DNA from 2 places in the Nocardioides sambongensis genome. Region 1 is predicted to be linked to the other one. Evidence: riboswitches for the same ligand, from Rfam matches in the RefSeq annotation. Region 1 holds a riboswitch; the other holds the start of a gene.
The links. Region 1 has a riboswitch for cobalamin ahead of FIV43_RS06825 (hypothetical protein). Riboswitches for the same ligand answer to the same signal wherever they lie in the genome.
Positions count from the first base shown of each region.

Region 2: another riboswitch for cobalamin. It lies ahead of FIV43_RS16705 (ABC transporter substrate-binding protein); the one in region 1 lies ahead of FIV43_RS06825 (hypothetical protein).

Region 1 covers NZ_CP041091.1:1,457,045-1,463,304, reverse strand. The annotation lists gene cobJ (precorrin-3B C(17)-methyltransferase) at 1-1,423, opposite strand, end outside; gene FIV43_RS06830 (precorrin-8X methylmutase) at 1,420-2,076, opposite strand; gene FIV43_RS22080 (hypothetical protein) at 2,073-2,213, opposite strand; gene FIV43_RS06825 (hypothetical protein) at 2,288-2,941, opposite strand; cobalamin riboswitch at 2,995-3,185, opposite strand; gene FIV43_RS06820 (Nif3-like dinuclear metal center hexameric protein) at 3,205-4,326, shown strand; gene FIV43_RS06815 (zinc ribbon domain-containing protein) at 4,346-5,089, shown strand; gene FIV43_RS06810 (histidine phosphatase family protein) at 5,101-5,790, shown strand; gene FIV43_RS06805 (D-arabinono-1,4-lactone oxidase) at 5,849-6,260, opposite strand, start outside.
Region 2 covers NZ_CP041091.1:3,562,713-3,568,972, forward strand. The annotation lists gene FIV43_RS16690 (PucR family transcriptional regulator) at 1-339, opposite strand, end outside; gene FIV43_RS16695 (GAF domain-containing protein) at 354-1,553, opposite strand; gene FIV43_RS16700 (flavin monoamine oxidase family protein) at 1,557-2,945, opposite strand; cobalamin riboswitch at 3,217-3,399, shown strand; gene FIV43_RS16705 (ABC transporter substrate-binding protein) at 3,608-4,462, shown strand; gene FIV43_RS16710 (FecCD family ABC transporter permease) at 4,594-5,589, shown strand; gene FIV43_RS16715 (ABC transporter ATP-binding protein) at 5,586-6,260, shown strand, end outside.

The DNA.
Region 1 (6,260 bases):
TGTCGGCGCAGCGGTGCTCGAGCAGCACCTTGACCGCATCGGCCACCTGCTCGCGCCGGGAGCGGGACGCGGGGTTGTAGATGCCCAGCACGAGGTCGGCCTCGGCGATCGCGCGCAGCCGTCGCTCCACCACGGTCCAGGGCTTGAGCCGGTCGGAGAGGCTGACCACGGCGAAGTCCGCCCCGATCGGGGCGCCCGCCCGGGCCGCGACCGCCTGGATGGCGCTCACGCCGGGCAGGACCCGTACCTCGACCTCGGTGTACGCCGGGTCCTCGGCCGCCTCGAACACGGCCGCAGCCATCCCGAAGACGCCGGCGTCGCCGCCCGAGACGACCGCGACCCGCTCCCCGGCCAGCGCCAGGTCGAGCGCCTGTCGCGCCCGATCCACCTCCACGGTGTTGCCGGAGGCGTGCCGGGTCAGGCCGCGGCGCTGCGGCACCCGGTTGACGTACGGCGCGTAGCCGACCACGTGGTCCACCTCCGCCAGTGCGGTGGCGACCTCGGGGGTGAGCCAGGCGTCCGGTCCGGGGCCGAGACCGACCACGAGGAGGGGGGCCGAGGCCGGCCCCGGCCGCGCCTCGTCCGCGGTCCGCGCACCCACCTCCGTCCGGGCCTCCCGGCCGCCGCGGAGCCGGTCCGCGGTGCGGGCCGGCGCGGTGTCGCCGCGGAGCCGGTCCGCGGTGCGGGCCGGCGCGGTGTCGCCGGGCACCACGACGAGGGAGAAGTAGGGGACCGAGGCCGGGTCGACCTCGGCCACCGGGCGCCACTCCTGCTCGGGCATCGAGGCGCGCTCGACGTACCAGGCGCCGTCGAGGCGGCCGGCCTGCTCCAGGGCGCTGCGCACCGCGGGGAAGGTGCGGCCGAGCTTCATGATCACCGCGCCGTCGGTGTCGGCGAGGCGCCGGGCGAGCTCGGCCTCGGGGAGCGTGCCGGGCAGCACGGTGAGCACGTCCTTCTGCCGGACCAGCGGCGCGCCGACCGCCGCGGTGGCCGCGGAGAACGCCGGCACCCCCGGGACGACCTCGGTGCGGTAGCGGTCGGAGAACCGGTCGTGCAGGTACATCGAGGAGCCGTAGAAGAGCGGGTCGCCCTCGGCGAGCAGGACCACGTCCCGGCCGGCGTCGAGGTGGGCGGAGAGCCGGGTGGCGCACTCGGCGTAGAAGTCGGCCAGCGCGCCGGCGTAGCCGCCGGGATGGTCGGTGGTGCCGGTGGTCACCGGGTAGCGCAGCTCCTCCTCGCGTGCGCCGGCCGGGATCAGATCGGCGGCGATGCGGCGCGCGTGGGACTGCTTGCGCACCCCGGCGTGGTAGGCCACCACCGCGGCCGCCCCGATCACCCGGGCCGCCTTGAAGGTGATCAGCTCGGGGTCGCCGGGGCCGATCCCCACCACGGTGAACGCCCCGGACCCGCCCGGGCCGTTCACTCCGCCTCCCGGGCCAGCGCGTTGACCGCCGAGGAGGCCATCGCGGAGCCGCCACGCCGGCCCCGCACGGTCACGTAGGGCACGTCGATGCCGTGCTCGGTGGCGAGGTCGACCAGGGCCTGCTTGGACTCCGCTGCGCCGATGAAGCCGACCGGGCAGCCGATGATCGCCGCCGGTCGCGGGGCACCGTCGACCAGCATCTCCAACAGGTGGAACAGCGCGGTGGGCGCGTTGCCGATGGCGACCACGGCGCCCGCCAGGTGGGGCTCCCAGAGCGACACCGCCGCCGCCGTGCGCGTCGTGCCCCACGCCGCGGCCAGCCCCGGCACCTCGGGCTCGGTCAGGAAGCAGTGCACCGCGTTGCCCGCGGGCAGGCGGCTGGCGGTGACGCCCATCGCCACCATCCGGGCGTCGCAGAGCACCGGCGCGCCCGCCGCCAGCGCCGCGCGCCCCGCGTCGCCGAGGCGCGGGTGCACCACCAGGTCGCGGGTCAGGTCGGTCTGGCCGCTGCCGTGGATCATCCGGACCGCGACCTTCTCGGCGCTGGCCGGCACCCGGCTCAGGTCCGCCTCCCGGCGGATGGTGGCGAACGAGTCCAGGTAGATCGCGGGGCCGTCGGCGACGTAGTCGTAGCGGCGGGTCGGTGGGGTCATCGGCTCTCCTCCTCGGGGACGAGCACCCCGCCGAACGGAGTGAGCACGACCAGGTCGGTGGTGGTCGCCCAGTCGGCGACCAGGGCGGCGTGGATCGCGCCGTCGGGATCGATCGGGACGTGGCGGCCGCCCGGCACCGGGCCGAACGGGAGGGCGGGCGCGCGGACCTCGGCCCCCGGCTCGGCCGGTACCGCGGGCGCCAGCGGGGTGGTCAGCTCGGCGACGTGCCAGGCCGCGCCCGGCCCGGCGCCGCGCCGGCACAGGAACTTCCGGGCGAGGTCGACCAGAGCGGCCGGGGCCCGGGGGCGGGCAGCACGGCGCCCCATCCGGTGCCGACCCGCAGCTGCACCCGGTCCGCGTCCAGCGCGACCAGGCCGAGATCGCGGTGCCGGTCGGCCAGGTCGCCGCGACCGTCGTCCAGGGTGAACAGGAAGCGCCCCGGCAGGCCGGCCAGGTCCGGAGCGGCCAGCAGCGCGGCGTCCAGGTCGGCCAGCACCGGGGTCAGGTCGGCGCGACCACCGGCCAGCCCGGTCTGCGGGGAGACCAGCACGTTGCGGGCCAGGTCGTGGGCGCGCGAAGGGAGCAGGCCGGTGGCCTCGATCGCGGCCACCACCTCCTCGGGCAGCCGGACCTCGACGCCGTCATCGGTGCTGCCGGTGATCGTCGGGAAGGCGCGGAGCTGGAGGTTGGCGCGGCCGGTCAGGCGGACCAGCCCGTCGCCGTACCGGGTGGCGACGTCGACCAGCGCGCGCAGCGCCGGCACCGGGAGCCGACCGCCGGGCACCCGCACCCGCACCAGCGCGCCGTCGGCGGCCGGCCACGGCCGGAGCACGCCGGGGCAGCGGTCCGGTCTGGCTCGCACCATGGTGTGTCCTTCGAGGTCCGGACCCCCGCGCGGCCCGCGTTCCGACCTCGCGACGGATGCCGCAAGGGCCAGCAGGTCTTCGGACTCGGGATCCACCGGTGCGGAGCGCCTTCCCAGGCCCGTCCTCGCGTCGGGGCCCAGTGGCTTCGTGCTCCGCCCGTCACCCATACCGCTGCGCGTCAGTCCCGGATTCGCACCGGGTTCCCTGACCTCTCGGAGGTCGACTGGCACGGCCACGGTAGTGCCTCGATACGCTGCTGCGCATGCCGGCCCTCTCCGATCTGCTCGACCTGATCCACACCTGGTACCCACCGGCCACCGCGGAGGAGTGGGACGCGGTGGGCCTGGTGCTCGGCGATCCGGAGCGCGAGGTGAGGCGGGTGATGTTCGCCGTGGACCCCGCTCCGGCCGTGGCCGCCGAGGCCGCCGACTGGAAGGCCGACCTGCTGGTGGTCCACCACCCGCTCTTCCTCAAGCCGGTCCACGGGTTCGCCGCGACCACACCCAAGGGACGGACCCTGGCCACCCTGGCCGGTGCCGACTGCGCCCTGCTGACCGCCCACACCAACGCGGACCAGGCCGCCGACGGCGTCTCCGAGGCGCTGGCCGGCGCCCTCGGGCTGACCGACCTGGCGCCGATCCTCAGCGCCCCCGGTGAGCCGGTGGACAAGCTGACCGTCTTCGTGCCCGCCGACGCCGCCGCGCCGGTCCGCGCCGCGATCGCCGAGGCCGGCGCCGGCCGGATCGGCGACTACGAGTTCGCCTCCTTCACCTCCGCCCCCGGCCAGGGGCGGTTCCGGCCGCTGCAGGGTGCCCACCCGATGATCGGCACCATCGGCGAGATCGAGACCGTCGAGGAGGTGCGGGTGGAGGCGGTGCTCGGCCGCTCGGTGCGCACCGCGGTGGTCCGCGCGATGCTTGCCGCGCACCCCTACGAGGAGCCCGCCTACGACGTGAGCGAGCTCGCCGACCCCGGCACCACCCGCACCGGCACCGGGCGGGTGGGCTCGGTCGCCGCGACCACCCTCGGCGAGTTCGCGGAGACGGTGGCCGAGGCGCTGCCCACCACCCACCACGGGGTCCGGATCGCCGGTGATCCCGGCCGGCCGGTGCGGCGGGTCGCGGTCTGCGGCGGGGCCGGAGACTTCCTGCTCGACCGGGTGGCCGGCAGCGACGTCGACGTCTACCTGACCAGCGACCTGCGCCACCACCCGGCCGCCGAGTTCGTGGAGCGGGGCGGCCCGGCGCTGATCGACGTGGCCCACTGGGCCGCGGAGTGGACCTGGTTGCCGGTGGTCGAGCGCAAGCTCCGCGACGCCCTCGGTGACGCCGTCGAGACCCGGGTGAGCCGGACCGTGACCGATCCTTGGACAATGAGACTGTGAGCGCAGTGAGGGGCACCCGATGAAGGCCGAACCGTCCGCGCAGCTGCGGCTGCTGGAGCTGCAGGAGGTCGACGCCCGCGTCGACCAGCTGCGCCACCAGAAGGCGAACCTGCCGCAGACCGCGGAGATCGCCGCACTGACCGCGCGTCGTACCGAGACCCAGGGATGGATCCGCGACGAGCAGATCAAGGTCGACGACCTGACCGCCGTGCAGGAGCAGGCCGACCGCGACGTCGAGCAGGTCAAGGCGCGCCGCAAGCGCGACCAGGACCGGATCGACGCAGGGCTGATCGGCAACCCCAAGGACCTCGAGCGGATGCAGCACGAGCTGGAGAGCCTGGACCGCCGGATCTCCACCCTGGAGGACGAGGAGCTCGAGGTGATGGAGCGCCTCGAGCAGGCGCAGACCGGTCTGGCGCAGCTGCGCAGCGACCTCGACGAGGTCGATCGTCAGCTCGACGCGCTGACCACCGAGCGCGAGGAGCAGACCGCGGCTCTGGAGGAGCGGATCGGGGAGACGGGCGAGCGGCGTGCGCCGATCGTCGCAGCGATCCCCGACGACCTGCTCGCGCTCTACGAGAAGCTGCGCACCACCCGCAACGGGGTCGGCGCCGCCCTGCTCCGCGCCCGCCGCTGCGGCGCCTGCATGCTCACCCTCGACGCCGCCGAACTGGCCGCGATCCGTGGACGCGCCGCGGACGACGTGGTGCGCTGCGAGGAGTGCTCCCGGATCCTGGTCCGCAACGAGGAGAGCGGGCTCTAGGGCGGCAGCCGATGAGCGATCCGCGCGGCGGAGCGTCGACGACGCTGGTCCTGGTCCGGCACGGGGTCACCACGCACACCTCCGGGCGCCGGTTCTCCGGGGGCCTGGGGGGCGACAACCCGCCGCTCTCCGACGAGGGCCGGGACCAGGTCGGCCACACCGCCGCCTGGTTGGGCGAGCTGGGCGACCGGCTCGACGCCGTCATCGCCTCCCCGGTACGCCGCACCCGCGAGACCGCCGACCTGATCGCGGCCCGGCTGGGGCTGGAGGTCACCGAGGAGCCGGCGTTCGCCGAGATGGAGTTCGGCTCGTGGGACGGCAAGTCCTTCGCCGAGGTCGCCGCCGCGGACCAGGCGGGGATGGATGCCTGGTTCAGCGACCTGACCGCCGCACCGCACGGCGGGGAGTCCTTCCACGACGTGCACCGCCGGGTGCTGCTCGGCCTGGGGCGCGTCCTCGACGCGCACGCCGGAGGCACCCTGGTGGTCGCCTCGCACGTCACCCCGATCAAGACGCTGGTCGGGCACGCCGTCGGCGCGCCGCTGGAGTCGCTGTTCGCCTTCGAGCTGGCCCCGGCCTCGGTGTCGGTGGTCGCCTTCCACCCGGACAGCAGCGTGCAGGCCGGCTACCGGGCGTCGCTGCGGATGTTCAACGCGCTGCCGCCCGGTCGTCGTACGTTGCTCGACACCGGGCGCTGGTAGTCGCGTCGCCGGGGCCCAGACGCCGACCATCCAGCCGCCGGCCGTTCAGTCGCCGGTCTCAGTCGCCGAGGACGCGACGCAGGTAGGCGTTGGTGAAGACCCGATCCGGGTCGAGCCGGTCCCGCAGCGCCAGGAAGTCGCCGAAGCGCGGATAGAGATCGGCCAGCCCGTCGGCCTGCCGGGTGTGCAGCTTGCCCCAGTGCGGCCGGCCGTCGTGCGCCTTGACGACCTCCTCCATGAGCGCGAAGTACGCCGCGTGGTCGGCGTCGCGGTGGGTGTGGAAGGCCAGGTAGAAGGAGTCGCGACCCGACGCGGTCGACAGCGGTACGTCGTCGGCCGGCGCCACCCGGATCTCGACCGGGAACGAGACCCGCAGGCCGGAGGCCTCGAACACCCGGCGGCACTCGCGCAGCGCCGGCAGACCGGCCTCGCGGGGGACGGCGTACTCCATCTCCCGGAAGACGACGTCG
Region 2 (6,260 bases), 2.1 Mb from region 1:
CTCGGGGCCACTGGTGCCGAGCAGCAACCTCGCCAGCCCCAGGCCTGCCGGGTCGCTCACCTCGCCGGACCGGCCGAGGGCCACCAGGGCGTCCACGCAGCGGCACGCCTCCGCCCAGCCCTCGGCTGCGGTGTCGGCGCCGGTCCAGCCGACGGTCACCTCGGCGCCCGCCGCAGCCAGCCGGTCCCGCAGCTGGTGTGCGGCCCCGGCCCCGGACGGCACCACCACCACCGCCCGCCCGCCGTGCACCCCGCCGAGTCCGTGGTGCTCGGCGGCGAGGGCACCGGCGATCCGGGCGGCGCGGTGGCGCTCCAGCCCGTCGGTCGAGGCAGCCGCCACCTCGACCGGACCACTCAGGTCGGCCCGGTGCAGCCGCAGCCGCTCGGTGATCCGCCCCAGGTCCTCGGGGGCGCCTCGAGCAGGTCGCCGAGCAGCTCCCCGCGCACCCGCTCGTCGGCCTCCGCCTCGGTGCGGCGGAAGAGCAGCACGAGGGCGATCACCAGCGCGGCGCGCTCCAGGGTGCGTCGGCGTACCTCGTCGAGCTCGGTGGTCGGCCGGGCCACCAGCGTGCCGAGGTGCTGCTCGCCGGCGGCGGCGACCGCCAACCAGGTGCCGTCGGCGCGACGCACCGCGTGCCCCGAGGCGCGGGCCGTCGCCACGTCGTCGGTGAGCAGGTCCGGGTCGGGGGCGTCGGGGCCGCCGACCAGGCGGCGCCCGTCCTCGTCGTAGACGGCGAGCGGCCCGCCGAGCGACGCCGCCACGACGGCCGCCACCTCCTCGACGCCGCCGCCGTTGAGCAGCGCGTCGGTCATCTGGTCGTGGGTCTGCCCGGACTGCTCGGTGGCCTCGGAGCGCCGGCGCAGCTGCTCGTTGGCCTCGTCGGCGGCCGCGACCGCGCTGCGCACGCGGTCGAAGAGCCGGGCGTTCTCCAGCGCCACCGCTGCGTGCGCGGCGAACGCGGTGAGCAGCGCGACCTCGGAGGCGGGGAACTGGCGGACCGTGCGGTGCACCGCGAGCAGCGCCCCGATCACCTGGCCGTCCACCACCAGCGGCACGCCGAGGATCGCCCGGATCTGCTCGGCCGCCACCGCGTCGTCGATGTAGCCGCGGTGCAGGAAGCGGGCGTCGGCCTGATAGTCCGCGGTGAAGTACGGCGCACCGATCTGGGCGACCAGCCCCAGCAGCCCGGTGCCCAGCGGCAACCGCAGCTCCCCGAACTCGCGGGTCAGCGCCCCGTCCGTCACCTTCATGTACGACGCCTCGTCGTCGTTGAGGGACAGGTAGGTCATGTCCGCCCGCAACAGCTGGCGGGCGCGCCGCACGATGGCGGCGAGGATCGTGTCCAGGTCGCGGATCACGATCAGGTCGCTGGCGGTCTGGTTGAGCGCCGACAGCTCCGCCTCCCGGCTGCGCTGGCGGCTCAGCTCCTCGTGCACGCGCAGCGCCAGCTGGTGCTGCTCCCGGGCCTCTGGGTCCGGGGCGTCACCGAGCGCGGCGTCCAGCGCGGCCCGGTCGGCGCCGTCGGCGAGCAGCCGGAGGAAGTCGGCGGACACCGCTCAGCCGAGCCCGTCCAGCGACTCGAGGGCCTCGCCGGCGGCCCGCACGCCGGCGTCGATCGCCCCCTCCATGTAGCCGCTCCAGGCCACGGCGGTCTCGGTGCCGGCCCACTTGATCGGCCCGACCGGGGTGGCCAGGGCGGAGCCGAAGTGCAGCCAGCCGCACGGCCCCGGGTTGGCGTTGTAGCAGCCGCGGATCCAGGGCTTGTCGGCCCAGGAGCCCTCGACGATCGCCTCTGGGCGGCCGGCGCGCGGGCCGAAGTGGCGGGCCATCTCGGCCCGCAGGGCGTCGTGCCGTCGCTCGGCCGGCCAGCGGCCCTCGACCCGCGCGCTCTCACCCTCGAGGAACGCCAGGATGATGCCGGGGCCGCCGTCGGCCATGCACGAGTCGTTGGTCATCCGCGCGGGTCCGGCCTCGGAGATGAGCTGGCCGTTGAGGCCCTGGTCGCGCCAGAACGGCTCGTCGTAGACCAGGAACGACTTGTGCGCCGAGGCCTGCGGCATCCGCTGGGTCAGCTGGTCCCGGACGGCCGGCAGCGGCGGGTCGTAGAGGATCCGCCCGGCCAGGGTGGGCGCGAGAGCCACGATGACCTGCCGTCCGCGGGCGATCAGGCCGCCGCGGCACCGCACGGTCACCGCCTCGCCGGCCACGGTGATCTCCTGCACCGGCGAGTCCAGCACCACCCGGTGGCCGAGCTCGGCGGCGAGGCGCTGCGGGATCTGGGCGGTGCCGCCGACGAACCGCTTCGTCTGCGCCCCGCCCTCGGACTCGCTGAGCAGGTCGGCGGTGACCCCGCAGGTCACCACGTTGAACAGCAGGCCGAGCAGGGAGACCTCGACGGTCGGCACCGCGAGGATGCCGACGGTGCAGATCTCGAGCAGCTCGCGGGCGAGCGGGGAGAGGCCCTGGGCGTCGTACCACTGGCCGACGGTGATCCGGTCCCAGATGTCGGCCTGCGGCGCTGCCCACGGCGCGGCGGCGTCCACGGTGGCGGCCATCGCGTCGAGCTCGCGGAGCACCCGCTCGACCGCGGCGACGTCCTCGCCGTGCGCCCGGTGGAAGGCGTCGCCGCGCAGCACCCGGCCGCCGAGCTCATAGCTGGTGTCGCCCTCCTCGAACTGGTCGTGCACCACGATGCCCAGCTCCGCGGCGAGCGCGCTCATCCGGTGGTGGGTGTCCCCGATCCACTGCGCGCCGAGCTCCAGGTGGACGCCGGGCGCCCACTCCTCGGTGAGGATCCGGCCACCCACCCGGTCGTCCGCCTCCAGGACGACCACCTCCCGCCCGGCGCGGCGCACCTCACGGGCGGCGGTGAGCCCGGACAGGCCGGCTCCGACCACGACGACATCGCTCTCGAGGACCACCGGGGACGGACCTGGGTTCGGCATGGAGGGAGCCTAGTGTCGACCGGTGTCGGGCGGCGCCGGAAATTCTTTCCGCCGATCTCCACGATTCCCGGGACAGAGCTTGGCCCGGCGTGCCATGATTCTTCCCGAGAACCCGAGGTGACCCGAGACGCCTCGGGTTCTCGCTATTTCTCCGGCCTCTGGTCGCCGGCCGTTCTCCACGCCGTTCTCCACGCCGTTCTCCATGCCGTTCTGCACGGCCGTGCCCCCGGCGCTCCTCCCTGGCTCCGGCCGGCCCGTGCTGGGGCGGGCCCTGTACGGTGCGAGTGCCAGTTTCTCCCCACCAGGAGAGAGGGAACCCGGTGAGAGTCCGGGACTGACGCGCAGCGGTATGGGTGACGCACGGAGCACGATGTCACTGGGCCCGAGGGCCTGGGAAGACGCTCCGCGGCGGCTGAGCCCGAGTCCGAAGACCTGCTGGCCCTCCCGGCGACCGCCGTGAGGTCACCAGGGCTCTCGCGCAACGGGCTCCGACCTCGAAGGACCGACATGCGTCGTATCGCCGTCGTGCTCACCCCGCTCACCTGCCTGGCGCTGATCACCGCCGGATGCGGACTCGACTCCGAGCAGTCGAGCGCCGCCGGCTCCACCGTCGAGCTGGACAACTGCGACCACGCCGTGAGCGTCGCACAGGCCCCGAGCGGGTGGTCTCGCTCAACCAGGGCTCCACCGAGGTGCTGCTCTCCCTCGGCCTCGCCGACCGGATGGTCGGCACCGCCACCTGGACCGACCCGGTGCTGTCCTCGCTGGAGGAGGCGAACGCGGACGTGCCGCGGCTGGCCGACAACGCCCCCTCGTTCGAGGCGGTCCTGGATGCCGAGCCGGACCTCGTCACCGCCTCCTTCACCAGCACCCTCGCCGAGGGTGGGGTGGCCACCCGGGAGCAGTTCGAGGAGCTCGGGGTCGGCACCTACGTGGCGCCCAGCGCCTGCGTCGGCAAGTCGGTGGTCTCCTCCGACGGCGCCCGCGACGAGCCCTTCGAGATCGAGCAGGTCTACGCCGAGATCACCGACCTGGCCGAGATCTTCGGCGTCGAGGAGGCCGGGGAGGAACTGGTCGCCGACCTCGCGGACCGCCTGGCGACCGCCGGCGAGACCGATGCCGGCGGCACCACCGCGCTCTTCTGGTTCGCCAACGCCGAGTCGCCGTACCTGGCCGGGTGCTGCGGCGCGCCGGGCCTGATCGCCGACGAGCTGGGGCTGGAGAACGTCTTCGACGACGAGACCGACGAGTGGCCGCAGGTCAACTGGGAGACGGTCGCGGAGCGCAACCCCGACGTGCTGGTCATCGGCGACCTCACCCGCCGGAGCCAGACCGCCGAGACCGCGGCCGCCAAGATCGAGTTCCTCGAGTCCAACCCGGTCACCCGGGAGATGGACGCGGTCCGCCACGGCCGCTACGTCACGGTCACCGGCGCCGAGATGAACCCGTCGCTGCGCACCGTGTACGGCGTCGAGAACGTCGCGGCGCAGCTGCGCGAGCTCGGCCTGGCCGGCTGAGCCCGGGGCCGGCGGTGTCCATGACCAGCCGTGTGGTCCGCGAAACGCGCGCGGGGTCGTCCAGGAGGCGGCCCGGGAGGCGGCCCGGGAGGCGGCCCGGTGCCGGCGCGCCCGGCGCGCGCGGGATCGGCGTGCTCTGGGTCGGCGCCGGTGCCTTGCTGCTCTGCTCGATCGCGGTGGCGATCACCATCGGTCCCTCCGACCTGGGACCCGGGGACGTGGCCGCGGTCGTCTGGTCCAAGCTGACCGGAGCGGAGTCGGGACTCACCCGGATCCAGGACGGCATCGTGTGGAACCTGCGCCTGCCCCGCACCCTGCTGGCGGCGATCTGCGGCGCCGGGCTGGCGGTGTGCGGAGTGATCCTGCAGTCCCTGCTGCGCAACCCGCTGGCCGACCCGTTCGTGCTCGGCATCTCCTCGGGCGCGTCGACCGGCGCCGTCTCGATCGTGGTGCTCGGGCTCGGCGCGGGATCGATCGGTCTCACCGGCGGGGCGTTCCTCGGGTCGCTGGCGGCCTTCGGTCTGGTGCTGCTGCTCGCCTTCGTCGCCGGCGGCACCACCGACCGGGTGGTGCTCGCCGGGGTCGCGGCCACCCAGCTCTTCTCGGCACTGACCTCGTTCATCGTCTACCTCGCCGCCGACGCCGAGCAGACCCGCAGCGTCCTCTTCTGGCTGCTGGGCTCGCTGGCCTCGGCCACCTGGGCCGACGTGACGGTGGTCGGGCTGGTGCTCCTCGGCTGCCTCGGGGTCTGCCTGGTCCGCGCCTCGGCGCTCGACGCGTTCACCTTCGGCCAGGACGCGGCGGCCTCGCTCGGGGTCGACGTGGCGCGGACCCGGCTCCTGCTCCTGGTGGTCACCGCGCTGATGACCGCCGTGGTGGTGAGCACCTCCGGCGCGATCGGCTTCGTCGGCCTGGTGCTGCCGCACGCGGCGCGAGCCCTGGTCGGCTCCCGGCACCGGGTGCTGCTGCCCACCGCCGCACTGATGGGGGCGGTCTTCCTGCTCTGGGTCGACACCGCCGCCCGGACCGTGCTGGACCCGCAGGAGCTGCCGGTGGGGGTGGCGACCGCCCTGATCGGAGTGCCGGCGTTCGTGGTGCTGCTGGCCCGGAGGGGGAGGGCCCGATGACGCTCGAGGCCCGCGACGCCGGGTGGCGGGTCGGGTCGACGGCGATCGTCGACCGGGTCTCGTTGCGCCCCGGGGACGGCAGCGTGGTCGGCCTGCTCGGGCCCAACGGCTCCGGCAAGACCTCGCTGCTGCGGATGCTCGCCGGCCTGCGGCGACCCACCAGCGGACGCATCGTCCTCGACGGCGCCGACCTGGCCGGGCTGCCCCGCCGGGACCTTGCTCGCCGGGTGGCGCTGGTGGAGCAGGACGTCAGCACCGACCAGGACCCCACCGTGCGGGAGGTGATCGACCTCGGCCGGATCCCGCACCGGCCGGCGTGGAGCGGGGACCGGGCCGTGGACCGGGCTGCGGTCGCCGCGGCGGCGGCGACCACCGACGTCGCCGACCGGCTGGACCGGCGCTACTCGACACTGTCCGGTGGGGAGCGGCAGCGGGTGCAGATCGCCCGGGCCCTGGCCCAGGAGCCGAGCGTGCTGCTGCTCGACGAGCCCACCAACCACCTCGACGTACGGCACCAGCTGGAGCTGCTCGCCCTGGTCCGGCGCACCCCCGTCACCGTGGTCGCCGCCCTGCACGACCTGAACCTGGCGGCGACCTTCTGCGACCGGCTGCTGGTGCTGGCCGGTGGCCGGGTCGTCGCCGACGGACCACCCCGTGAGGTGCTGACCGCG